DNA from 3 places in the Agrobacterium sp. 22-210-1 genome. Region 3 is predicted to be linked to each of the others. Evidence: predicted binding sites of a transcription regulator. Region 3 holds the regulator's gene; each other region holds the start of a gene.
What was found. Region 3 encodes PhoB, which activates phosphate uptake and scavenging genes when phosphate is short. Its sites were predicted from a motif close to TGTCATNNANCTGTCAT; they were not measured.
Positions count from the first base shown of each region.

Region 1: the regulator PhoB is predicted to act here: its motif matches at 5,807-5,823, upstream of ACQZ5F_RS04445 (ceramide glucosyltransferase).
Region 2: the regulator PhoB is predicted to act here: its motif matches at 4,568-4,584, upstream of ACQZ5F_RS19670 (alkaline phosphatase).

Region 1 covers NZ_JBNWCI010000001.1:863,023-870,847, reverse strand. Annotated here, with positions in the region: gene ACQZ5F_RS04490 (cytochrome c biogenesis CcdA family protein) at 1-354, opposite strand, end outside; tRNA gene ACQZ5F_RS04485 (tRNA-Lys) at 636-711, shown strand; gene ACQZ5F_RS04480 (glycosyltransferase family 25 protein) at 907-1,650, opposite strand; gene ACQZ5F_RS04475 (YcbK family protein) at 1,811-3,049, opposite strand; gene ACQZ5F_RS04470 (VOC family protein) at 3,208-3,648, opposite strand; gene ACQZ5F_RS04465 (cold-shock protein) at 3,841-4,419, shown strand; gene ACQZ5F_RS04460 (DUF192 domain-containing protein) at 4,419-4,901, shown strand; gene ACQZ5F_RS04455 (BON domain-containing protein) at 4,963-5,211, opposite strand; gene ACQZ5F_RS04450 (DUF982 domain-containing protein) at 5,423-5,692, shown strand; gene ACQZ5F_RS04445 (ceramide glucosyltransferase) at 5,910-7,052, shown strand; tRNA gene ACQZ5F_RS04440 (tRNA-Pro) at 7,106-7,182, opposite strand; gene ACQZ5F_RS04435 (ETC complex I subunit) at 7,450-7,755, shown strand; tRNA gene ACQZ5F_RS04430 (tRNA-Arg) at 7,804-7,825, shown strand, end outside.
Region 2 covers NZ_JBNWCI010000003.1:285,315-293,139, reverse strand. Annotated here, with positions in the region: gene ACQZ5F_RS19685 (ABC transporter permease) at 60-1,493, opposite strand; gene ACQZ5F_RS19680 (ABC transporter ATP-binding protein) at 1,490-2,179, opposite strand; gene ACQZ5F_RS19675 (hypothetical protein) at 2,184-2,648, opposite strand; gene ACQZ5F_RS19670 (alkaline phosphatase) at 2,763-4,517, opposite strand; gene ACQZ5F_RS19665 (TetR/AcrR family transcriptional regulator) at 4,693-5,286, opposite strand; gene ACQZ5F_RS19660 (MFS transporter) at 5,408-6,634, shown strand; gene ACQZ5F_RS19655 (GntR family transcriptional regulator) at 6,873-7,661, shown strand; gene ACQZ5F_RS19650 (ABC transporter ATP-binding protein) at 7,692-7,825, shown strand, end outside.
Region 3 covers NZ_JBNWCI010000001.1:2,236,383-2,244,207, forward strand. Annotated here, with positions in the region: gene ACQZ5F_RS11235 (Hsp33 family molecular chaperone) at 1-877, opposite strand, end outside; gene argF (ornithine carbamoyltransferase) at 1,122-2,039, opposite strand; gene ACQZ5F_RS11245 (aspartate aminotransferase family protein) at 2,095-3,294, opposite strand; gene ACQZ5F_RS11250 (GcrA family cell cycle regulator) at 3,725-4,258, shown strand; gene phoB (phosphate regulon transcriptional regulator PhoB) at 4,647-5,330, opposite strand; gene phoU (phosphate signaling complex protein PhoU) at 5,361-6,086, opposite strand; gene pstB (phosphate ABC transporter ATP-binding protein PstB) at 6,185-7,000, opposite strand; gene pstA (phosphate ABC transporter permease PstA) at 7,015-7,825, opposite strand, start outside.

The sequences.
Region 1 (7,825 bases), 1.4 Mb from region 3:
AAACAGGCCGATACGGAAAACGCCGAGAAAGTTCAGGCCCATGAGGATAATGATGAAACCGCCGATCTTGGCGAGAATATCGATATTCTGCCGCAGCAACGTGCCGATCGTCGAAGCGCCTGCCCCCAGCGCCACGAAAACAGTGGCGAAACCGAGGGTGAAGAAGAAAGCCGAAAACATCACGGCTCTGCGAATCTCCGGCCGCGGCGCGGTCTCCTCCGTCTTGAACTGCTCGACGGAAACACCCGCCATATAACAGAGATAGGGCGGCACCAGCGGCAGCACACAGGGCGACAGAAACGAAAGAGCGCCGGCCAGGAGCGCGCTGAACAGGGAAATATCGGCAATCGACAAGAAGAACTCCGCATCCCGCAAAGCCGCGACGATTTTGAGGATTCGCCGCCACTTCACGCTTCATTTTCGCGCATGTCATTGCTGCAAAACGATTTCACCCGTTTGCGCGACACGCCTGAAGCCGGTTTTATCCCCAGCCGCCCCCTCTCTCCAATCACCTTTTTGGGGGTGCGACAAAAAAAACCAGATTGATTGTAGAAAGCGCTTTTTTTGGGTTGACCGAACGGATCGCTCTACATATGTTCCGCGCACTTCCGAAGGGCAAATCAGCCCCGACATGGGAGAGCGTAGCTCAGCCGGTAGAGCAACTGACTTTTAATCAGTAGGTCCAGGGTTCGAATCCCTGCGCTCTCACCACCTCAGATTTATTTTCCCAATAATTTACAAGAGTTTGTCGATACCGATAGCCAAGCGCCGTCGTGACTTGGAAATCTCCGCCAGCAGTTTCACGGCGCAGAAGTAACCGCGCTCGCCCCACCGTTCTTTTCCAATTCAGCCTCTGCGGCAAAACCCGATCATGCAGCCTGCGCGCGAACAGCCATGACAGCCGCGCTAGCGATGCGCATACACATACCGCGCAACATTGTCATAGAAGCTGGAGAGATAGGCCGGAATCCGTTTAATACGGGCGAACTTGCTGCCGCGATATTCGGCCCGGGTGCCGACCAGCGTGTCCGGGTCGCCGAACGGCAGGAAATCCTTGTCGGTTACATAAACTTCCGTGCCGTAGCCCCAGCCGCATTCCAGGGCGCGGTCGAAAGGCAGCGTCATAACCCTTGCCGTTTTGAGAAAGCGCGCCGCACCGCCCCGCGAAATGATGTAGCAGGCGGATGATCCCTGCGGACCGTAGATGCAGCGCCCAAGCGTATCGCCAAGCGCGCTGGTTTTCCGGCCCTTGAAACCGCTGCGGCGGTGGTTGGTCAGTTTGACGATTGCATTTTCAGGCATTACCGCAACCGTTGCCTTGACCCGTTCGAAAAACTCGGGGGTGAAGGCGACGTCGTCCTCAACGATCACCGCCACCGGCGCATCGGTGGCAAGGAATATCTCCAGTGCCTTTATATGGCTGGCATAGCAGCCATATTCACCGGCGAGCGCATGGCGACCGTTGCGTTGCTCGAAACCGCGCCGGTCGAAATCCGTCCATTTGGCGGGTGGAACAGTCTTGCCGTCGACGCCTTCCACCGGGCGCAGATCCAGCCCGAGGCCGGCAGCGCCCTCCAGCATCTTCTCAAGCCGCGCACGCGCCCGGGCAATAGAAATGATGTAGATGGGGAAAGTGGAAATCGGCAGCATTCAGAACACACCATGCGCATGAAGACGGGAGACCGTCTCCTACAGCAAGGCGCGTGCGACGTCCATTCGGACACCCAGAAGGCGCGATCTCGTCAGGTGGAATACAGGGATTTGCGGCAGCAGGCGGTTTCAGACCCGAAACACATGGGGCCGCTGGTTTTTACTTGCGCGCGGCTGTGCGACGGCAGCGCCAGTTCCAGTCTCTCGGCTCGCCCGTGTCCAAATGAACCGATTCGGTGTGGCAATAGGTGCCGACGCCACCGCGTTCAGGCAGGGAACGCAGATAGGTGGCAAGCTCCCATTTGGAGACGCCCTTGATCTGAATATCGGCGGCATCGCAGGTATAGTGCTTGGAACCCTGCCTCACGCCCTTTGGCGGACGATAGCCCGAAGTGACGATCGCCGGGCTGTTATAATGCCGCTCGATGTCCTTGATCATGCGGACCAGTTCCGGCTTGAAGCAGCCAACCTCGACGCGATCCGTCTGCAGGAAAAGACCGTTCGGGGAAACACGGGTCAGGCCGGAAAGCGACGCCAGCTTCATGAGGCCGGTCGGTTCGTCATCCTCATCTTCGAGATGCGCATCGTCGAATTCCTCAGACATCATCGAGCGACCCGAAAGCGCAATGCCCATCGTTCGGTCCGTTGCGCCCGATAGCGCCGCAACCTCGGTATTTGCAGCGGTGCCGTTCTCGATCATTTTCGGCAGCCGTTTTTTGGCGGCTCCGGCGAAAAATGCCGCAAGCGTTACGCCTGTGCCTTCGCTTTCCTGTTTCTCACCTGCGGGCACCACGTTTGTCGCGGGTTGCGCAGCGGCGGCGGCTGCAAGCTGTTGCGGCGCGGGTGTAGGAACAGGCTGGCGGTTTTCGCTGTGCTGTTCCGGCACCGGAACTGGCGCGGAGACAGGCTGCGGCTGGAGTTGCGGCTGCGCCGGCGCTGAATAAACGCTGCTGACGGCGGGAATGATCTTCTGCGATGGGGCGGCGACGGAACCGTCTGCCGCTACGGAAGGGGTTGCCGCACGAGCGGTGGAATAGATGCTGGATGTGCCGGCGGAAATTGCTGTTGGCTGCGTCGTCAGCCCGCCAATATCGGCGGCGGCACCATAACCCTGCGCCGGGCCACCCGGCGCCTGCGGCTGAGCCGGCACGGCGCCACCGGACGCCGATGCAACGGCAGGGTCCACATAATGCCCCGGCCGAGCGCCAGCCGCGGTCGCGGCGACGGCCGTTGCGGCCGTCTGTGACGGTTGTTGCGCGGCAATTTCCGGCTTCTTGGTATTGGCGGCCATCTCATCATCCGTCACCGCCGAAACGCAGCCGGAAAGCCCGAGCAACGAAACCGCAATAACGAGACGCTGACAGGAAACGCGTCCTTTCGCGCCCTCGACAGTTTTCATGAGTGGCCTCCGTATCTTGCATTTCCAACAGCAGCACGGGAACGGAATCGTGTGCTTTCCCAAAACGGAACGGGCCGTTTTGATTCGCGGAATATGCCTCATCCCATCAGGATAAGGCAAGAGCGCCCGAAAACGCCGCTGTTGGCCGGGAAAATCCCTTACCAGGAACCGGTATTCTGCATAGATATCCACGGTTCGGCTGGTGCGAGGCTTTCGCCCTTCTGCAGAATCTCGAAAGAAATACCGTCAGGCGAACGGACGAAGGCCATGTGCCCATCACGCGGCGGCCGGTTGATCACGATGCCATTCTGCTGGAGCCTGGCGCAGAAGTCGTAGATATTGTCGACCTCGTAAGCCAGATGGCCGAAATTGCGGCCGCCGGTGTAATCCTCGGTATCCCAATTATACGTGAGTTCGAGGCTCGGCGCCTTTTTTTCCCTGGCCACAGCAATGTCATCACGCGCGGCAAGAAAAACCAGAGTGAATCGGCCTTTTTCGTTTTCGATTCGGCGTATTTCCTCGAGACCCATGAGGTCGCAATAGAATTTCATTGATTCGCCAAGGTCTTTGACACGAACCATTGTGTGCAGATACCGCATTTTCTTCCTCTCCAATACACGGGTCCGGAGCCGTTAAACGCATGATCGCAAGCCCCGGACAAGGACGGCGACATAAAAGCAGCTGCGCAAATCAAAAACTAGGGCTTGCGTGGAACCGTTACCAAGATGTTAATCTGGTACACAGGAATCAGTTGACCGGTGTATGGCGCGTAATCGAGGGGTTGGCAGGATATGGCTGATAGGATGTCATCGAAAACGATAGTCGATGTCGAGGACCTTTCGGGCGATGCCGTGGACCTGACCGAAATTACCGGCGTCGTGAAATGGTTCGACGTCGCCAAGGGTTTCGGCTTCATCGTGCCCGATAACGGCACGCAGGATGTGCTGCTGCACGTCTCCTGCCTGCGTCGGGACGGATACCAGACCATTCTCGAAGGCACCCGCATCGTCGCCCTCATCCAGCGTCGTGACCGCGGCTTTCAGGCTTTCCGCATCCTGTCGATGGATCAATCGACCGCCGTTCACCCCTCGCAGCTGCCGCCGGTGCGCACCCATGTGCAGGTCACACCCTCAAGCGGGCTGGAGCGCGCCATCGTCAAGTGGTTCAACCGCACCAAGGGTTTCGGCTTCCTGACGCGTGGCGAAGGAACGGAAGACATTTTTGTGCATATGGAAACGCTGCGTCGTTTCGGCCTGACGGAACTGCGCCCGGGCCAGGTGGTGCTGGTGCGTTTCGGCGATGGCGACAAGGGTTTGATGGCGGCTGAAATTCACCCCGACAACCCGGTCTCAGTCGGGATGTCGCACTGATGGCCGGCCTGTTGCCTAAAATAATGAAGAGCGCCGTTATGGCGCTTCTTTTTTTCTCGCTCGCAGGCATTGTTCAGGCTCAGCAACAGACCTTCACGTCCGAGCCACTGACGATCGAAACCGCTTCAGGAAAAAACCACGATTTCACGGCGGAGCTGGCCCTTAGCAATGCCCAGCGCGAACAGGGGCTGATGTTCCGCAAAGCCATGCCGCTTGAAAGCGGCATGTTGTTCGATTTCGGCCAGGAACGCGACGTGGCCATGTGGATGCGCAACACGCTCATCCCGCTCGACATGCTGTTCATCGCCCGCGACGGGCGTATTACCCATATTCACGAAAACGCAGTTCCGCATTCGGAAGCGATCATCAGCTCCCGTGGTCCGGTTAAATTTGTGCTTGAACTGAATGGCGGCACCGCAAAACGTTATGGCATCAAGCCGGGCGATATGGTCCGCAGTGGGCAAATCGGCAACCGGAAATAATGTTGCCGCGTTATTGCATCTGAATAGTGCCGGACGATGTTTCGCCCGGCTGGTGCAATGTTCAGTAAACCGGCTCGATATGGCTCAGAATCCGGCAATTGGAGATCGAAGCGGCAAGGTTGATGGCGATATCGATCGCCTCGACCGAATCAGCCGTGCCTTCCAGATAGATCACGTCGTTTTCAACGCTTGCCGAAATACGCGACTTTTCGAGACCTGTTTCGAAGGCCAGAGCTGAGGTGATCGCCTGGCAAACACCCGCCATGCGGTCTCCGAAGAAGCTTTCCTGAATGCCTGACAAATTGAACATGTGGGTTCTCCTTCTTATGGACATTACAACGCGCCAATAGCGGTTTTGTTCATCTCCGGTTCATCATTCCGTTCATCTTCCATTCATCTTGGAAAATTGGAACCCCCCAATCGATCACATTTTAGGTGATCGGGAACCATTTCGTGAGGCGGGCATTACGCGCATGGGAATGAAAACCGCCATGAAGGCGCGGAAAACAGGGAGGAATGACATGCTGATTAACAGAACGGAGCCGTGTCACCATGCCTCGTGGATGAAGCCCGTTGCCATCCACCTGCCGCTGTGCGTAGCCGTGGAAATCTACAGCCCGTTGGTGGCGCTGGACATGCTGATGTACCGCTGGCCGGAAGAACATGGGCCGGAATATGAAGAAGCGCGAAGAAACTGCCTCGATGCGATCGCCGGCAGGTGCGACATCGAAAAAGCCCGGGAATCGTTTCTCGTCGCAAGCAGTCACGCACATATTCTGAACATCCACTAAAGTTCATGCCATGGTGACGATTGGGCCCTTCTCCGCGAAGGGCTTTTCTTTGCGGCACGCCAGATGCTTGAGCGCCGTTTCCCGCACCACATAGCCTGCCCGCCCTGCCGATGATGACATGTAACTGTCACCTAAACGTTATAATCGGCAAAGACGAATTCCATGGAATCGGTTGGCGGGGTGAACCGCCGGAAGCTAGGGAGTGGAACTGGCCAGCATGGAAACTGTCTTTGCCCTTTGCGCAATTCTGCTGCTTGCCTTCAATCTTCTCGGCATTGTTCTCGCCGGCTGGCGCCTGAGGCGGCGCGACACGGAAAACGCGCTTGTGCGACAAAAGCCGCCTGTCTCGATCGTGGTGCCCCTGCGCGGCGTGGAAAACTTCACGTCGCTGACGTTGTTGCGGGCATTTGAAATCGACTGGCCGGATTATGAATTGCTGTTCTGCGTTGCCGATGAATTCGATCCGGTAATCGACGAGGTGCGCCGGACGAGCGCCGCCTTCCCGGCGATCCCGGCGCAGGTGCTCCTCGGCGACGACCGTATCAGCGCCAATCCGAAGCTGAACAATTGCGTCAAGGGCTGGCGCGCCGCCCGGCATGAATGGGTCATCCTTGCCGATTCGAACGTGCTGATGCCGAAATCCTACATAGCGACCATGATGTCGGCCTGGCGGCCGGATAGCGGGCTGGTCTGCTCGCCGCCCCTCGGCTCACGTCCGGCGGGCTTCTGGGCGCATGTGGAATGCGCCTTCCTCAACGGTTCGCAGGGCCGTTGGCAATATGCCGCGGAAGCGATCGGCATCGGTTTCGCACAGGGCAAGTCGATGTTGTGGAACAAGCCCTTCCTGGAAGACCACGGCGGCATCCGGGCACTCGCCGCCGAAATCGCCGAAGACGCCGCTTCGACCAAACTGGTCCGAAACGCCGGCCGCAAGGTGCATCTGGTCTCGCCGCCTTTCGAACAGCCGCTCGGCCAGCGCCACCCCAGTGAAATCTGGTCGCGCCAGACCCGCTGGGCGCGACTGAGGCGTGTGACCTTCCCGCAATATTTCGCACCGGAAATCCTGACCGGCGCGCTTCCCCCGCTCCTCCTTGCGCTCGCTGCCGCTGCGATGATGGACATGAACCTCGCCATCACCGCTTTTGCCGTGCTTGCCATCATGTATGTCCCGGAACTGGTGCTCGCAGCCCTCAACCGCTGGCCGCTATCCCTCCATACGCTGCCCGCCATGATCGCCCGGGATATGATCATGTCCGTCGTCTGGGCCCGCAGCTGGATCGGCAGCGCAGTGGCCTGGCGCGGCAATGTCATGACAATCGGCACGGCCGAAAGCACATTGGCCGGACCATCCACAGACTGAACAGACGCTTGTTTGAAGGGGTTACGCCGTAAAGCTGATGTTTTGCTTTAAAATGGTCGGAGTGGAGAGATTCGAACTCCCGACCCTCTGGTCCCAAACCAGATGCGCTACCAGACTGCGCTACACTCCGCCGAGGCGATGGCTGGGGAATACACGGTTCACCTGAAGTCCGCAACAGGGAAATTCATCTTTGTTCAGCCATTGTCTCGATCAACAGAGCGCGGTGCCGGCGTGGGAAGATCGCCAGGGGAAAGCGAGGGGATAATCATCTTGACTCTCACGGGAAGTCAGTCCATTCCAAATTCAACGTTCCTGACACGATTTGGTTATTCTATTCAGGTACGTGAAGAATAATCCGGGGTGCCATGCCCCGCCGCCCAACCGGAGCAGTTTCGACATGTCTGCGAAGATTTACCGCCCTGCAAAAACCGCCATGCAATCCGGCACGGCGAAGACCAATGTCTGGGTTCTGGAATTCGACGCCGAAGTTCCGCGCAAGATCGACCCGATCATGGGCTACACCTCCAGTTCCGACATGAAGCAGCAGGTCAAGCTGACATTCGAGACGCAGGAACAGGCCGAAGCCTATGCACAGCGCAAGGGCATCGAATACCGCGTCATTCTGCCGAAGGAAGCGACCCGCAAGGTGGTTTCCTACACCGACAATTTCCGTTTCAACCGCACCCAGCCCTGGACGCACTGAAACACGACGACCAAAGTTTTTGCCGGAGCATCGATTGCCCGGTGTGACGGCCCCTTAGCTCAACTGGATA
Region 2 (7,825 bases), on a different contig from region 3:
CCAATCACGCCGACTGGCACAGCCTCCAATAAATCTAAAAACGTGGCCTTTGTACACGCTCACGCGCGGAGCGCGGCTGCGGGAGACTGGCGATAGGCAAGCAATGCCGGTATCGCGGCCAGAACAGCGGCAAAGCCCAGCAGGAAGAGCGCAAGACGCAAATCTTCGCGGGTGAAGCCAACCGGCAGGATCACGCCACTTTTTGCGGTAAACAGCTGCGCGCCTATATGGGCAGCGCCCAGGCCGAGCAGAAAACCGATACCGACACCAAGCGCCACCAGAAAGAAAAGCTCCAGCCAGACGATGGCGAATACCGAGCCACGGGGCGCGCCGAATGCCCGCAATGCGCCTATCTGCCTACGCCGCTGACCGACATGGATCACCGTCACCAGCATCAACGCTGCCGCCACCAGCCCTTGCGAACCCGCGGCGACCGCACCCAGAACCATCTTGGCATCACCAAGCGTGGCATAAAGTCCGGTGAGCACCTCGCCCGGGAAAACGCCAAGCGTATTGCCGCTGCGATATTCCTGTCTCAGCCGATAAGCATCGGCAATCGTCTTCGGTTTGACGAGAATGGCCGGCAGACCGGGCATGTTCTCACCAAAGGTCTCTACGATCGGCGCATCGGGATCAATGCTGCCATGATGATCGGACTCGGCATGCCCCGAGGAGGCGCCCGGCACGAGAGCCGCTTTGGGCTCCTGCGGCATCCCGATCTGAATAATGGCATCGGCTTGGCCGACCTCCCCTTCGGCATGCGTATCGCCATCCTCATGATGTGCCTCGCCTTCATGGGCGTGATCATGGCCATCCTCCTGATGCCCGTCATCATGCGCAGCCGCGTCACCTTCCCCATTGCCTTCACCGTGATCATGACCATGTTCCTGGCCAAGACCATGGACGTGCCACACAGCCTGAATCGGCACGAGAATGGCGCGATCCCAGGGTGTGCCAGTCGGCTGCAACTTCCCGACGGCCTTGTAGGCGATCTCGGTATGGGTGCGGCCGCCGGTTTCGGCGGTGCCATGCATCGGCTTGATCTCGGCACCAACGGAGAGGTTGACGGCAGCGCCCAGAAGGGCTTCGCCTTCCAAAGCAAACATCCTGCCCTCGGCAAAGCCGGGCGTTGTGTTACTGACGAGGCTCGTCGTCGTGCCGACAATGGGATAGCCGGCAAAAGAATCCCCAAATCCGACAGGAGCCGCCCATGCGACACGCGGATCGGCGGCAAGCCGGGTGAGGACGGCGCCATCCACGAGCGGCAGGGGCGCCGCCTGCAGGAAGATGGATGAAAGGATCAACTGCGTTTCGCTGCCGGCAGCACCGACAACGAGGTCGAATTTATCGGCGGCGCGGGCGCTGCCGAGACGCAAAGACCGTTCCTGCAAGGTGACAGCCACGCCAAGCGCGGTGGCCAGCGCCACCAGCAGAACCACGACGGCCCCGCCCAGCCACAGGCGACGCAGGTCGGCAAGGATGAAACCGATCATGCTGCGATCTCCTTCGCGTCAGTATCGGCAACGACACGGCCGCCACTGAGGGTCAGACGCCGGTCAAGGCGACCGATCAGATGCTGATCGTGGCTCGCGACAATCAGCGTACTGCCGGTGCCGGCGGCAACGGCAAGCAGCAAATCGCCGACAGCCTCGCCGCTTTCGAGATCCAGGCTGGCGGTCGGTTCGTCAGCAATGATGACGCCGGGGCTGCGCAGCAGCGCCCGGGCGATGGCAACACGCTGCATTTCACCCCGCGACATGGTCTCGATATGCTGCCCGGGGCGCTTGAGGCCGACGGTCGCAAACAGGGATTCCGCACGTTTTATAAGCTCTGCATTCGCAACACGCGACAGGCGAGCGGGCAACAGGATGTTATCCAGCGCAGAGAGACCGGGAAAAAGATGAAACTCCTGCATGACAAGGCCGATATTGGCAGCCCGCCAATGGTCGCGACGGCCCTCGGACAGCTCCGCAATGTTCCCGTTCCCCCAAACGACGCGGCCGGTCTCAACCCGCTCAAGGCCGGCGATGATGTTGATGAGGGTGCTCTTGCCCGAGCCGGAACCACCCGTCAGTGCCACGCGGCTTCCGGCCGCGATTTCCAGATGGTCGATAACAAGAACCGGAGCCGCCAGTCCGGGAAAGGAGACGGCAAGATTTTCTATCTTCAGAGGCAGCATGGTTTCAAACCGTCGCGTATTCTGCCTGGCGAATGCGCAGCAGGCTGACGAAGCCGGTGTCCGGATCAGTCCAGGAACCCGTTTCCAGTGTACCGCGCACTTCGATCGTCTGGCTGGGCTGGGTAAAGGTCTGCTTTTCGCCAAGATAGACGACGACAATATTGTCCGGCCAGTCTGAATCGGTGGAGCAAAACGGGCAGATCGACATGGGTATTTCGGTGAGCACGAAGAACTGTGCTTCAGCCTTCAGCGGTGGCGCCATGAAGCCGCGCATGGCGACCTCCTCGCCGTTCAACTGCTTGACCTTCTCGGAAAATTCCAGCCCGAGAACGCTGACCTTGCCATAAAGCTCGTCGAAGGTGATGTCGCTTTTCGCCTGTGCACGCGTGCCGGCGGCCAGCAGCGGCAGACCAGCAATGAGACCAAGGGTCTGGCGGCGATTGAACCGCGCCGGATCAGGCTTGCTCATGACCATTTTCCTTCTTCAAAGGTCTTTCATCGTCAGCCGTCATGGCCGGCAACGCAGGACCGTAGTGACGGCAAGGGCACGCCATGGTGGCGCGCCCTTGCCCCGTTTCAAATCTTAATTTGTCTGCTTGGCGCCAAGAGCGAAAGCTTCGGCGAGACCCTTGTACACATCGCTCTGCTCCATGTAACCGCGGAAGCCTTCGGCGCCGGGTCCTTCGGCCTGCAGCACGACGTCATCAACCGCGTGTACGCCGCTGTCGGAGCTCTTCGGAATGATGCCGGTGACCAGCACGGCACCGGGAACATCCTTGTATTGCTCGTTGGCGATGTATTCCTTCTTTTCGTTCTGGATGGCCGGCGCAAACGGGCCATCGAGCTTCGGGCGGAAGGTTTCGTAGTGATCCGGACCGTTATTGGCGTTCAGGAAGAGACGACGCGAAACGTCGACCTTGTCAGGATAACCGTCGCCGTCCTTGTCTTCGTAGTTCGGGAAGCCGGCTTCGGCATAGGTGCCGACCTTTTCGCGCATGTCCGTACCGGGCTTGTCATCATCAACAGTACCGATGATGGAAACGCCGTGGGTATGGTCGCCGGTGACGATGATCAGCGTATCGGGGTTCTTGGCCGCAAATTCGCGGGCAACGCCGATGGCCTTGTCGAATTCGATCGTATCGACGACGGCGCGATCCCAGTCGAGCGGATGAGACATCTTGTCGACGTTCGCCGCTTCGACCATCAGGAAGAAGCCTTCCGGGTTCTTCGACAGATTGTCGAGCGCAACCTTGGTCATTTCAACCAGACCCGGCTGATCCGGGAACTTGCCCGTGGTGCCCTTTTTCAGGAACTCGCGATCGAGCGTGGTATCCATGTTGCCGGTGTGGAACAGGCCAAGGATCTTGCCGGTGTTGGTGCCGGCAGCCGTTGCGAGTTCAGCCTTGCTGGTCGCCAGCGTGTAACCGGCTTCCTTGAACAGGGCGATATAGTCCTTGTCGTCCTTGCGCTTGGAGCCGGCGGTCGCCTGCGGCAGGAAATAGGCGGAACCGCCGCCGAGAAGCACATCCGGCTTCACGTCGAACAGCATGCCGTTAATGTCGGCCTTGTCGCCACGCTTGCGGGTATGGGCAACGACGGCAGCCGGCGTCGCATCCTGCAATTCGGCAGTGGAGATGATGCCGATCGACTTCTTGGTCTGGCGGCGCAGGGCTTCAGCCAGCGTTTCGACCTTCGGATCGTCGAGCGAGGCCGGAGTGCGGTCGGCATAAACGCCGATAGCGTTCACGGCGGTCTTGTGGCCGGTCATGTAGGCCGACATGGTGTTGGCGCTGTCGGTGGCGACGGCGTCCGTGGCGGAGGTGCCGATGAAGGCAACCGGCGGCACGTCATCCATGTTGAGACGGCCATTGGCTTTACCCTCGGTCATGCCCTTGGACATGATACGGGCGGCAGTGCGATGGGCGACAGACAGACCGTCGGCGATCAGGAAGATCACGTTCTTGGCCTTCGCCTGGGCAGGCGTGCCATAAACGGTCCAGGTCACGTTCTTGGTCTCGGAACCGGCCGAGACTTCGACCTTGTAATCACCGGCATTGGCGAGCGTGATGCCGCGCAGGATGACGGCCGAACCAAGAACCTTGTCCTTGTTCTTTTCTTCGGCAACGAACTCAACGTCCTTGCCGAGAACAGCCTTGTAATCCTGGCCGTTGACGGTGATCTTGACGTCTTCCGGCTTTACGACCGCGTCGAATTCCGCTTTGAAATCAAACGGCGAACCGGTCAGGATCGTAGCACGATCAAGCGGATAGACCTCGGCAGCCTGAGCGGCGCCGGCAAGAAAGGTCGTAGCGACCAAAGCAGCAACAATTTTGCGCATATTCCCCTCGCGAGACATGTGAAAACCACAACCTCTCCTAGACCCGCCATATGACAGTTGGATGACTTACCTATTGCCATGTCGTGAAAGCTAGCGCTGACGGGGAACCTGTGAGGCGGGCACCCGGCACGCCGCTCTCCCTTCAGTCGAGAGGTCCCGCCTAAACGGGTACGGATCAGCCTTTGTGAATGCGCAATCCTTCAAGCAGGGTCCGGAAGCTTTCAACTGCCCGTTTGGAAGTCCTTTCAGGGTCGTCGGAATTCGCGATCCACTGGGCGGCGCTGCTGCTTGCCGCGTTGATGAAACGGGCACATGCCTCCGGGTCAATATCGGTGATCGCCCCTTCCTGCTTCAGCACATCAAGGCTTCGCGCGACGGCGGAGATACAGCCATTGGCATTTGGCCAGCGGGAGGGATCACCGAGCACGGCCGGTCCATCACGAAACATGATCCGCTGGATTTCCGGCTCAAGAGCCATGCGGACATAACCGACATTCTCATCGATAAAACCGTCCCACCGGGTCGCGGCTTTCGACGAAATCTCACAGAGTCTTTTTGTCATCTCCGCGTCAATTTCAGCGACAACCGCCAGCAGCAGGCCCTTTTTGTCACCGAAATGGTGATAGAGCGCGCCACGGGTCAGCCCCGCCTCGGCGGTGAAGTCGTCCATCGACGCTTCGGCATAACCGATGCTGCCAAACGCCTTTCGACCGGCGGACAGAAGCTTTGCCCGTGTCTCGGCAATCATTTCACTGCGGGGTTTGCGCATTTTTTCTCCGTCGTCCACATACACCACGTATATTAGTTGACATACGCGACGTATGCAATTATCTCATTCACATACGCCACGTATGTGTGTGGTAGATACTCCCTGAACAAGGTGCATCCCGATGTCTAATCCATACAGAGAAATTTTTAGGGCTCCGGGCGCGAAGGGCTTTTCCGCCGCGGGCTTCTTTGCCCGCCTGCCAATTGCGATGGCGCCGATCGGTATCGTCGCCATGCTTTCCCAGACCCATGGAGAATATTGGCTTGCCGGCGCCGTCTCGGCAACCTTCGCGCTGACCAATGCGGCTGCGGCACCGCAGATCTCCCGCCTCGTGGATCGCAAGGGCCAGAGCAAGGTCCTCATCCCGGCCACCATCATATCGGTCATCGCCTTTGTGGTTTTGATCCTCGCCACGAACCAGAAGTGGCCGGTCTGGACCCTGTTCCTTTCAGCCTTCCTCGCCGCCGCCATGCCCAGCATCCCCGCCATGATGCGTGCCCGCTGGACGGAAATCTTCCGCGACCGGCCAGAGCTGAACACGGCTTTTGCCTTTGAGTCCGCCGCGGATGAGCTGGTTTATATTTCCGGCGCCTCGCTTTCCGTCGGGCTTGCGGTCTCGCTCTTTCCGGAAGCGGGCATGATGATCAGCACGGCCTCGCTGGCGCTCGGCACCTTTGCCTTCCTGCTGCAGCGGTCGACAGAACCCAAGGTGCGCCCGGTTGAAAGCGGGACACGGCAGCAATCAGCGATACGGCTACGGCCGGTCCAGATCATCACACTCGCCCTGATCTTCGTGGGTTCAACCTTCGCCACGGCCGAGGTAAGCGCTGTGGCCATCACCAAGCAACTCGGCCAGCCGGAGGCCGCGAGCCTCGTCATCGGTGTCTATGCCATAGGCTCCTTCGTTGTCGGCCTGCTGCTCGGCGCGATCAACCCGAAAATGCCGTTACATCGCCAGTTGCTGATTGCCGTCAGCGTCCTTGCGCTTACCGCCCTGCCGCTCCTCTTTGCCACGACAACCGTTGCCCTGCTCGCCTTTGCCGTTTTCCTCAGCGGCGTTGCAATCTCGCCCATCTTCATCACCGCATTCGGCCTTATCGAGCGCCGCGTGCCGGAATCGATGCTGACGGAAGGCGTGACCTGGGTGATGACCGGCATCGGTATCGGCATGGCGCTCGGCGCCTTCATCTCCGGCTGGGTCATCGATAATTTCGGCCCCACCAACGGCTTCTGGATGTCCGTTGCTGCCAGCCTTTCGACAGTCGCCATCATTGGCCTCGGTCAGCGCAGCCTTTCCGGAGAGCAGAGAGCTTCCGAGCAGGCATGCGCGGCACAGCCCGCCGAATAATACCTCGAGCACCCGGTGAACATGGTAATGGCGGCAAAATAGCTGGCATTATCATGCCCCAAGGCGCTTTTAGCCGCCGCTGAAACTTCCTTCAAAATCAAAACCCTTGCACCGGAGCGATCAAAAGATCGCTCCGGTTTTTCGGTGTGGCGCTTCCCAACCGATCATTCGCGCTTGACTCTCAAAAACACAATAGATATGTCACTACATAATCTGATATTTCAGTTTGGTTATTGATATGTCTAACGCTCTTGAATTTCCATCGTTGCCGCTGTCCGAACTCGTCACCCCGCGAGACTTGCCGGCTGATGGAAACATGACGAACCGGATCCATGCCCTGCTTCGCAAACTGATTGTCGAGGTGAAGCTGCTTCCCGGGCGCGCATTGTCGGAAAAGGAAATCGCAGCGCTCTTGCATGTCAGCAAGACGCCGGTGCGCGAGGCGATCATTCGCCTTTCCGAAGAAGGTTTCGTGACTGTCGTACCGCAGGGCGGTACCTATATCTCGCCGATCGACGTGCAGCGCTACATGGAAGCCTGCTTCATCCGGTTCAAGCTGGAAGAGGGCGCCGTCATCGAGGCGACCAAGCGGCACTCGCTGGAAGACATCGCCCGTCTGAAAACCTGCATTTCCCAGCAGCGCACCGCAGCCGAAGACGAGGAATTCACGGATTTCTTCCTGCTGGACGAGGAATTTCACCGCACCATCTTCGCGGCAGCCCGCCTTCCCGGCGCCTGGAGCGTGGTCAATCAGGCAAAAGGTGAAATGGACCGGATGCGCCATCTGAAGCGCGTTTTTGCGGTCCGTCGCACTGAAAAGGTGATCGAGGAGCACGAAGCGATCGTGAGCGCCATCGAGTCAGGCGATATCGAAGCCGCACGCGAAGCCGTCCAGCGCCATCTCGGATCACTCGAAACCAAGATCGCAGAACTCTCCAAGAACCCGAAGATCTGGACCTTCATCGAACAGGTCAACACGCGCGTCACGAGGAAGCGCGCTTCACGGGGGTCGAAGACGCCTGACTGAACATTCAAGGCTTTTGAGGAGGGGCCTTTCATGTCTGCAGTTCAAATCAACGATGTCGTCAAGCGCTACGGCGCTCTCGAAGTCGTCCACGGTATCAATCTTTCCATACAGCCGCAGGAATTCGTTGTCCTCGTTGGTCCCTCGGGATGCGGAAAATCCACCAC
Region 3 (7,825 bases):
CGGACAGAACGCCCTTGATCTTGTCACGCGAACAGCTGCAACGATCGAAAATGGCCTGCGGATCATAAATGCGCACACCATTCTCGTGGAAAAGCCGATATAGAAGACGTTCGACCGGCACCTGCGGGTCGGTCAATTCATCGGTATCGACCGTATTCAGCAGCGTTACAGCCTCAGTCCAGGCATCGTCTTCCACCGTTTCGTAACCACCTTCATCGCCATCACCACCGTGGAGATCGCGCATGCGCAGACGCTCCGGCGCCTGCGGCAGGAACTGGGCGATCACGCCGCCGGCACGCCAGCCATGGCGTGGCTTGCCTTCGCCGTCACGGTCGAAGAACTCGGCAACGCCGAGGCGCACGCGGGTGGGAAGCTGTTCCGACTGGCGGAAATAAACCCCGGCGATTTCTTCCAGCGACGAGCCATCCAGCGGAACGATGCCCTGATAGGGCTGCATACCCATACCCTGATCGATCGTAAAAGCGAGAATACCGGTGCCCAGCAACTGTTCGGGCGAGGTGGCGCCGGCTGCGATTGCCTCGGCCAGTCGTTCTTCGTCAAAACGGGCATAGGCGCGCATGCTCTCGGGTGCGGTGAAATCCGCGACCAGAAGGTCCACCGGGCCGTCACCCTTGGTCTGCACCGTAAGCTTGCCGGAGAACTTCAGGGATGTGCCGATCAGCGCCGTCAGAACGGTCGCTTCCGCCAGCAGGCGGGCAACAACCGTGGGATAGTCGTGCCGTTCGAGGATGGCGTTCAGCAGCGGCCCAACCTGTACGGCGCGACCGCGCACATCCAGACCTTCGACCTGAAAGGGCACGACCTTGTCGTCGCCAGCAAGAACGAGATCGTCCAGTTCAACCGTTACATCTGCCATATCATAACTCCCTGGCGCAGCCGTTGCGCCGCTACCGTCCAAAAGTCCGGCTTTTTGAATGTGCTTTTTCCGCTTGTCGCACAGAGATCCGGGAAGCGAAACCGCCTCCGGGGAAAATCGTGCAAATCTTGATGATGGCCCGCCAGCAAAAAACCGACGAGCCTCTTCGAAGTCCCACAGATGGTAATGTATGCGGCCAAGTTCAAGCACCTGGCCAGGCATCAGTCGGAACCGACGATATTCGTCAGATGACGCCCATGCACCAGGCAATGACGGACTTCTGTGCGTGGAGCCGGTTTTCCGCCTCATCGAAGACCACCGATTGCGGCCCGTCGATAACGCCGTCCGTTACTTCCTCGCCGCGATGCGCCGGCAGGCAGTGCATGAACAGTGCGTCCTTATCGGCCTTGGCCATCAGTGCTTCATTCACCTGATAGGGCTGGAAGATGTTGTGGCCGCGCGCCTTGTGTTCCTGGTTCATCGATACCCAGGTGTCGGTAACGATACAATCTGCCCCGGCAACCGCCTTGTCGGCATCATGATATAGCGCGATCTCGCCGCCATTATTGCGCGCCCAGTTCAGGAACTTGTCATGCGGTTCAGAGCCCATGGGCACCGCCATATTCATGCGATAACCAAAGCGGGCCGAGCCCTCAACGAAAGAGTGCAACACGTTATTGCCGTCACCCGTCCAGGCAATGGTCTTGCCTTTCACCGGACCGCGGTGTTCCTCGAACGTCAATATATCCGCCATGATCTGGCAGGGATGGGTGTCGTCCGTCAGGCCGTTGATAACAGGCACGGTTGCATGTTCGGCAAGCTCAAGCAGGCGCGAATGATCCGTGGTGCGGATCATGATGGCGTCAACATAACGCGACAGAACCTTGGCCGTATCACCGATCGTTTCCGCACGACCGAGCTGCATTTCCGTACCCGACAGGAACAGGGTCTCACCGCCGAGTTGACGCATGCCGACATCGAAGGAAACGCGGGTTCGGGTGGACGGCTTTTCAAAGATCATCGCCAGCATCTTGCCGGCAAGCGGCTTTTCCGCAGTGCCGGCCTTGGTGGCAATCTTGCGCGCCCGCGCATCATCAAGAATCGTCCGCAAATCCTCCGACCCAACGGCCGAAAGGTCTAGAAAATGTTTTGGTGAAGCCATTTCAAACTGTCCCATGCTCGCGAGCCTCCGGGAAGAGGCCCGCCCTTGATTGGTTTCAGGCGATTTTCGCCTGTTTCGCTGTCAGGGAGGCGGCAGCCGCTTCCACTCGCGCCAGCCCTTCGCGGGCCTCTTCCGCCGTGGTGACGAGCGGCGGCAGGAGACGGATGACGTTGTCACCTGCCGGAACGCCGAGCAGGTGCTCCGCGCGCATGGCCTGCAGCAGATCGCCCGAAGGAACCTTCGCCTTGATGCCCATCAACAGGCCTTCGCCACGAATTTCCTCGATTACATCAGGATAGCGGTCCTTGAGCGATGCCAGTCCCTGGCGGAAGACCAGCGCGACATCACGAACCTTTTCCAGAAAACCGTCGGCCAGAACGACATCCAGCACCGCATTGCCGACCGCCATTGCCAGCGGGTTGCCGCCATAGGTGGTGCCATGCACACCGGCCGTCATGCCGGAGGCGGCATCCGCTGTTGCAAGGCATGCGCCAAGCGGGAAACCGCCGCCGATACCCTTGGCAACCGCCATGATGTCAGGCGCAACGCCGGTCTGCTCATAGGCAAACAGCTTACCCGTGCGGCCGACGCCCGTCTGGACTTCATCAAAAATCAGGAGAAGGCCGTGCTCGTCGCACAATCCACGCAGGATTTGCAGGAATTCCTTGCTCGGCGCGCGAATACCGCCCTCGCCCTGGATAGGCTCGATCAAAAGCGCGGCCGTCTCAGACGTGATGGCAGCCTTCAAGGCATCGACATCAGCGAAAGGAACCTGATCGAAACCTTCGACCTTGGGACCGAAACCCTCGAGATATTTCTGCTGGCCGCCGGCAGCGATCGTTGCCAGCGTGCGGCCATGGAACGCGCCCTCGAAGGTGACGATGCGGAATTTTTCCGGGTGGCCCTTTGAATAGTGATAACGGCGCGCGGTCTTGATGGCGCATTCCAGCGCTTCAGCACCGGAATTGGTGAAGAACACCTTGTCCGCGAAGGTTGCTTCCGTCAGCCGTTTAGCGAGCTTTTCCTGTCCGGGCACTTCATAAAGGTTCGAGACGTGCCAGACCTTCTCGGCCTGCGCCTTAATTGCTTCCACGAGGTGCGGATGAGCGTGACCCAGCGAGTTAACCGCAACACCGGCTGCAAAATCCAGATATCGTTCGCCGCTCTCCGTGAACAGCCAGACGCCTTCACCGCGCTCGAAGCGCAGCGGGGCTCTTGCAAACGTATCGAACAATGGCGCGGCGGCTTCGGCCATGGCTGTATCACTCCTTGCGCGGATGCGCTGTCATAAGGTTGTCAATAGGCTCGCGAGGTTATCCCTCGCCTGAAAATCAAAAATGCCGCCTCGCGGCGGCAGGGGCACTATTGTCACTTCGTTTGCCGATGTCAACAAAAGTCCGCGTTTCCCGGGCTTCTCAAGCACTAGTAGGCGCCACCGAAGGAGGCCCAAGGTGTTGCCTTTCAGACTCAACGCACCAGCAAGTTGGGGAAAACCGGAAAATCGATTCCAGATGATTCCCGCGACTCTTGCCACGGAGTCGGGCTGGCACTAGGTTAATCGCTAATTACTAGACTGCATTGCGGCGGAACTAGTCACCTAAAATCCGGCAGAAACCACGCTCGCGGCGCGCCCGCGAGACGGAGAGGGATTCTGCCGAAAGATACGCGACAAGCGGAGAAGCGGCATGAACTGGACAGACGAGCGGGTCGAGAAACTCAAGAAATTGTGGGCCGAAGGACTGAGCGCCAGCCAGATAGCAGCGCAGCTGGGCGGTGTAAGCCGTAATGCCGTGATCGGCAAGGTCCATCGTCTCAATCTACCGGGACGCGTCAAGGCCGGCGGACCGGTCACTTCGGCACGCTCCGCGCCCAAGCGCACCGCGGCCCCTGCCCCGCGCGCGACAAATTTCACGGCACGCGTCAGCGCGGCGCCGGCCCGCACCATGAGCCGTTCGAACGCAGCAACGGCTCTTCATGAAGAGATCGATATCGAAACCGCGCAGGTTCTCGATTACGTTCCTTCCAGAAATGTAGTGACGCCGATTTCCCGTCGCTTGACGCTGACGGAACTGACCGAGCGCACCTGCAAGTGGCCGGTCGGTGATCCCTTGAAAGACGATTTCCACTTCTGCGGTTGCGAAGCGCTGGAATCCTCACCCTATTGCAAGTTCCATGCGAAACTCGCCTACCAGCCGGTCAGTGAGCGCCGCAAGGCTTGAGTGTTGCGGCACGCATTCAGCACTCAAAAACTACGGGCCTTCGGGCCCGTTTTTTTATGACAAATTCAGGCCGGTTCCGGAAAACAATCGCCGGTGGAATGTTCGGCCTTTCCTCCACGCCGCCCGGGCCAGGCACGTCCGGTTTAAACGGCATCTTTGGACGTGCCCTATCTCTTTGTTTTTACGTATTTTCCGGACGTAGAACCGCTTTACTGGAAATACTCTAGCCCACAATCCGCATGCGAACAGGCCGCCGATTGTCCATTCAAAAGGTCAAGGTGCCGTGTTTGGGAAAGGTTCAAAACCGAAAGGCCCGAAACCGGAATGGTGTCGGGCCTTTTGATTTTGGTCAGATGTTGTGCTGATTGAAGCTGCTGTTCGGCTTAGCTCAGGCTTCCATCGAATATCCAGCACCGCGAACGGTGCGGATGACATCCTGCATGTGCGAAAAATTGAGCGCCTTGCGCAGGCGCCCTACGTGAACGTCAACGGTGCGCTCATCCACGTAGATATCGTGACCCCAGACGCCGTCCAGCAACTGCGAGCGGGAGAACACCCGACCCGGAGATGTCATCAGGAATTCCAGCAGGCGAAATTCCGTCGGTCCGAGGCGCACTTCGCGGCTCTTGCGGTGAACGCGGTGGGTTTCGCGATCGAGTTCGATATCGCCGCATTTCAGCACCGATGAAAGAACCTCCGGGCGGGCCCGGCGTAGCATCGCCTTGACGCGGGCCATGAGTTCCGGCGTCGAGAATGGCTTGACGACATAATCGTCGGCGCCGGTGGCAAGACCGCGCACCCGCTCGCTTTCTTCACCGCGCGCTGTCAGCATGATGATGGGCAGGCGTTCGGTTTCGGGCCGCATTCTCAAGCGCCGGCACAGTTCGATGCCGGAAACACCGGGCAACATCCAGTCCAGGATAAGAAGATCCGGAATACGTTCCTGCAGCCTGATTTCCGCCTCGTCGCCACGGGGTATCGTGTCGACGTCGTATCCCTCAGCCTCGAGATTGTAACGAAGCAGGACGCTCAACGCTTCCTCGTCTTCCACAACTGCAATCTTGGGCACCATATACTAACTCCGCAAGCTTCTGCCTGTCTGTTATTCGGTCACCGAACCGAGTGTGTTGGAACTATCGTCCTTCGGACGCTCACCCTCCGGCTGGCTGCCGGTGGCCATGTAATAGATTGTTTCAGCGATATTCGTCGCATGATCGCCGATACGCTCGATGTTCTTGGCGCAGAACAGAAGATGTGTGCAGGTGGTGATGTTGCGCGGATCTTCCATCATGTAGGTCAGAAGCTCACGGAAGAGCGACGTGTACATGGCGTCGATTTCTTCGTCCCGTTCACGAATGGCGTTGGCTTTCTCGGCAGAACGCGTGGAATAGACGTCGAGTACTTCCTTGAGCTGCACCAGCGCCAGTTCCGACAGATGTTCGAGACCGCGGGCGAGCTTGCGCGGCACGCCGGTGCCGGCAACCGCGATAACGCGCTTGGCGGTGTTCTTGCCGAGATCGCCAACGCGCTCGAGATCGCCGGCAATACGCAGCGTGCCGATGATTTCGCGAAGATCGGCCGCGACAGGCTGCCGTCTGGCGATGGTGACGATGGCCTTGTCGCCGATCTCGCGCTCGGAATGGTCGAGGATCGCGTCGTCGGAAATGACCTTCTGCGCAAGCGCAGCGTCGGAATTGACCAGTGCGCGCACGGCGTCGGCGCACATCTGCTCGGCCAGACCGCCCATTTCGGCGATGCGGCGCGTCAGGAACTTCAATTCCTCGTCATAAGCGGACAGAATATGCGAATGGGTCGTTGTCTGTGTCATGGTCTAATCCTCCGGCTTGGCCTTCATGCACGTGCACGCCAACGGGGCACGGCAAAGGCACCAGTCTTGTTCGGTTTCGATAAAGCGCCGGCCGGAAATCAGCCGAAGCGGCCCATGATGTAATCCTGCGTACGCTGGTCGTCCGGATTGGTGAACATCTTGTCCGTTTCGTTTTCTTCGACAAGATGACCAAGATGGAACATGGCCGTACGCTGGGAAACACGCGCTGCCTGCTGCATGGAGTGCGTGACGATGACGATCGTAAAGTTGGCGCGCAGTTCGTGGATCAGTTCCTCGACCTTGGCGGTTGCGATCGGATCGAGCGCCGAGCAGGGTTCATCCATCAGGATCACTTCCGGGCTGACGGCAACCGCGCGCGCAATACACAGACGCTGCTGCTGACCACCGGAAAGGCCGGTACCGGATTCCTGCAGACGGTCTTTCACCTCGTTCCACAGGCCGGCCTTCTGCAGGCTCTGTTCAACGATCTGGTCCATATCCGCCTTGTTACGGGCAAGGCCGTGGATGCGCGGACCGTAGGAGATGTTCTCGTAAATCGTCTTCGGGAAGGGGTTCGGCTTCTGGAACACCATGCCGACGCGGGCGCGCAATTCCACGACGTCGATCGCCTGATCGTAGATATCGTCGCTGTCGAGGGTGATCTTGCCGGTGACCCGGCAGCCATCGATCGTATCGTTCATGCGATTCAAGGTACGCAGGAATGTGGATTTACCGCAACCGGACGGACCGATGAGCGCAGTGACCGTGTTTTCGCGGACATTGAGGTTCACGTCGTAAAGCGCACGCTTTTCGCCGTAAAAAACCGAAACGTCCTTGCCGATCATCTTGTACGAAACTTCATTCATTTTCTTGTCCAGCGCCTTTTCAACTGCTGCTTCCGACAACATGTTCATTGCTCAATCTCCCTCTACCAGCGCCGTTCGAAGCGGCGACGCAACAGGATTGCGCCAACATTCATGACGATGAGGAACAAAAGCAGGATGATGATAGCGCCGGATGTCCTTTCGACAAAGGCACGTTCCGCTTCGTTCGCCCACATGTAAATCTGCACCGGCAGAGCCGTGGACGGATCCATCGGCGTTGTCGGATAATTTGCAACGAATGCCACCATGCCGATCAAGAGCAGCGGCGCCGTTTCACCCAGCGCATGGGCAAGGCCGATGATGGTGCCGGTGAGAATGCCGGGCATGGCGAGCGGCAGAACGTGATGGAAGATCGTCTGCATCTTCGAGGCGCCGAGACCAAGTGCTGCGGCACGGATCGACGGCGGCACGGCCTTCAGTGCGGCGCGTGTGGCAATGATGATTGTCGGCAGTGTCATCAGCGTCAGGACAAGGCCGCCGACCAGAGAGGCCGAGCGCGGAAAGCCCATGAAGTTGATGAAGACGGAAAGGCCGAGCAGACCGTAAACGATGGAGGGAACTGCCGCGAGATTGTTGATGTTCACCTCGATAAGGTCCGTCAAACGGTTCTTCGGCGCGAATTCCTCGAGATAGATGGAGGCTGCGACACCGATCGGCAGCGACAGAACCAGCACGATCATCATCATATAGAAGGAGCCGATCAGCGCCACACCGACACCCGCCGCTTCCGGACGGCTCGAATTGCCGTTGACGAAGATGCCGGTGTTGAAATGTTTGCCGAGCTGGCCGCCTTCGGCGAGCTGATTCATCCAGCCGAGCTGCTGGTTCGAGATACGGCGGTTGGCTTCATCCACC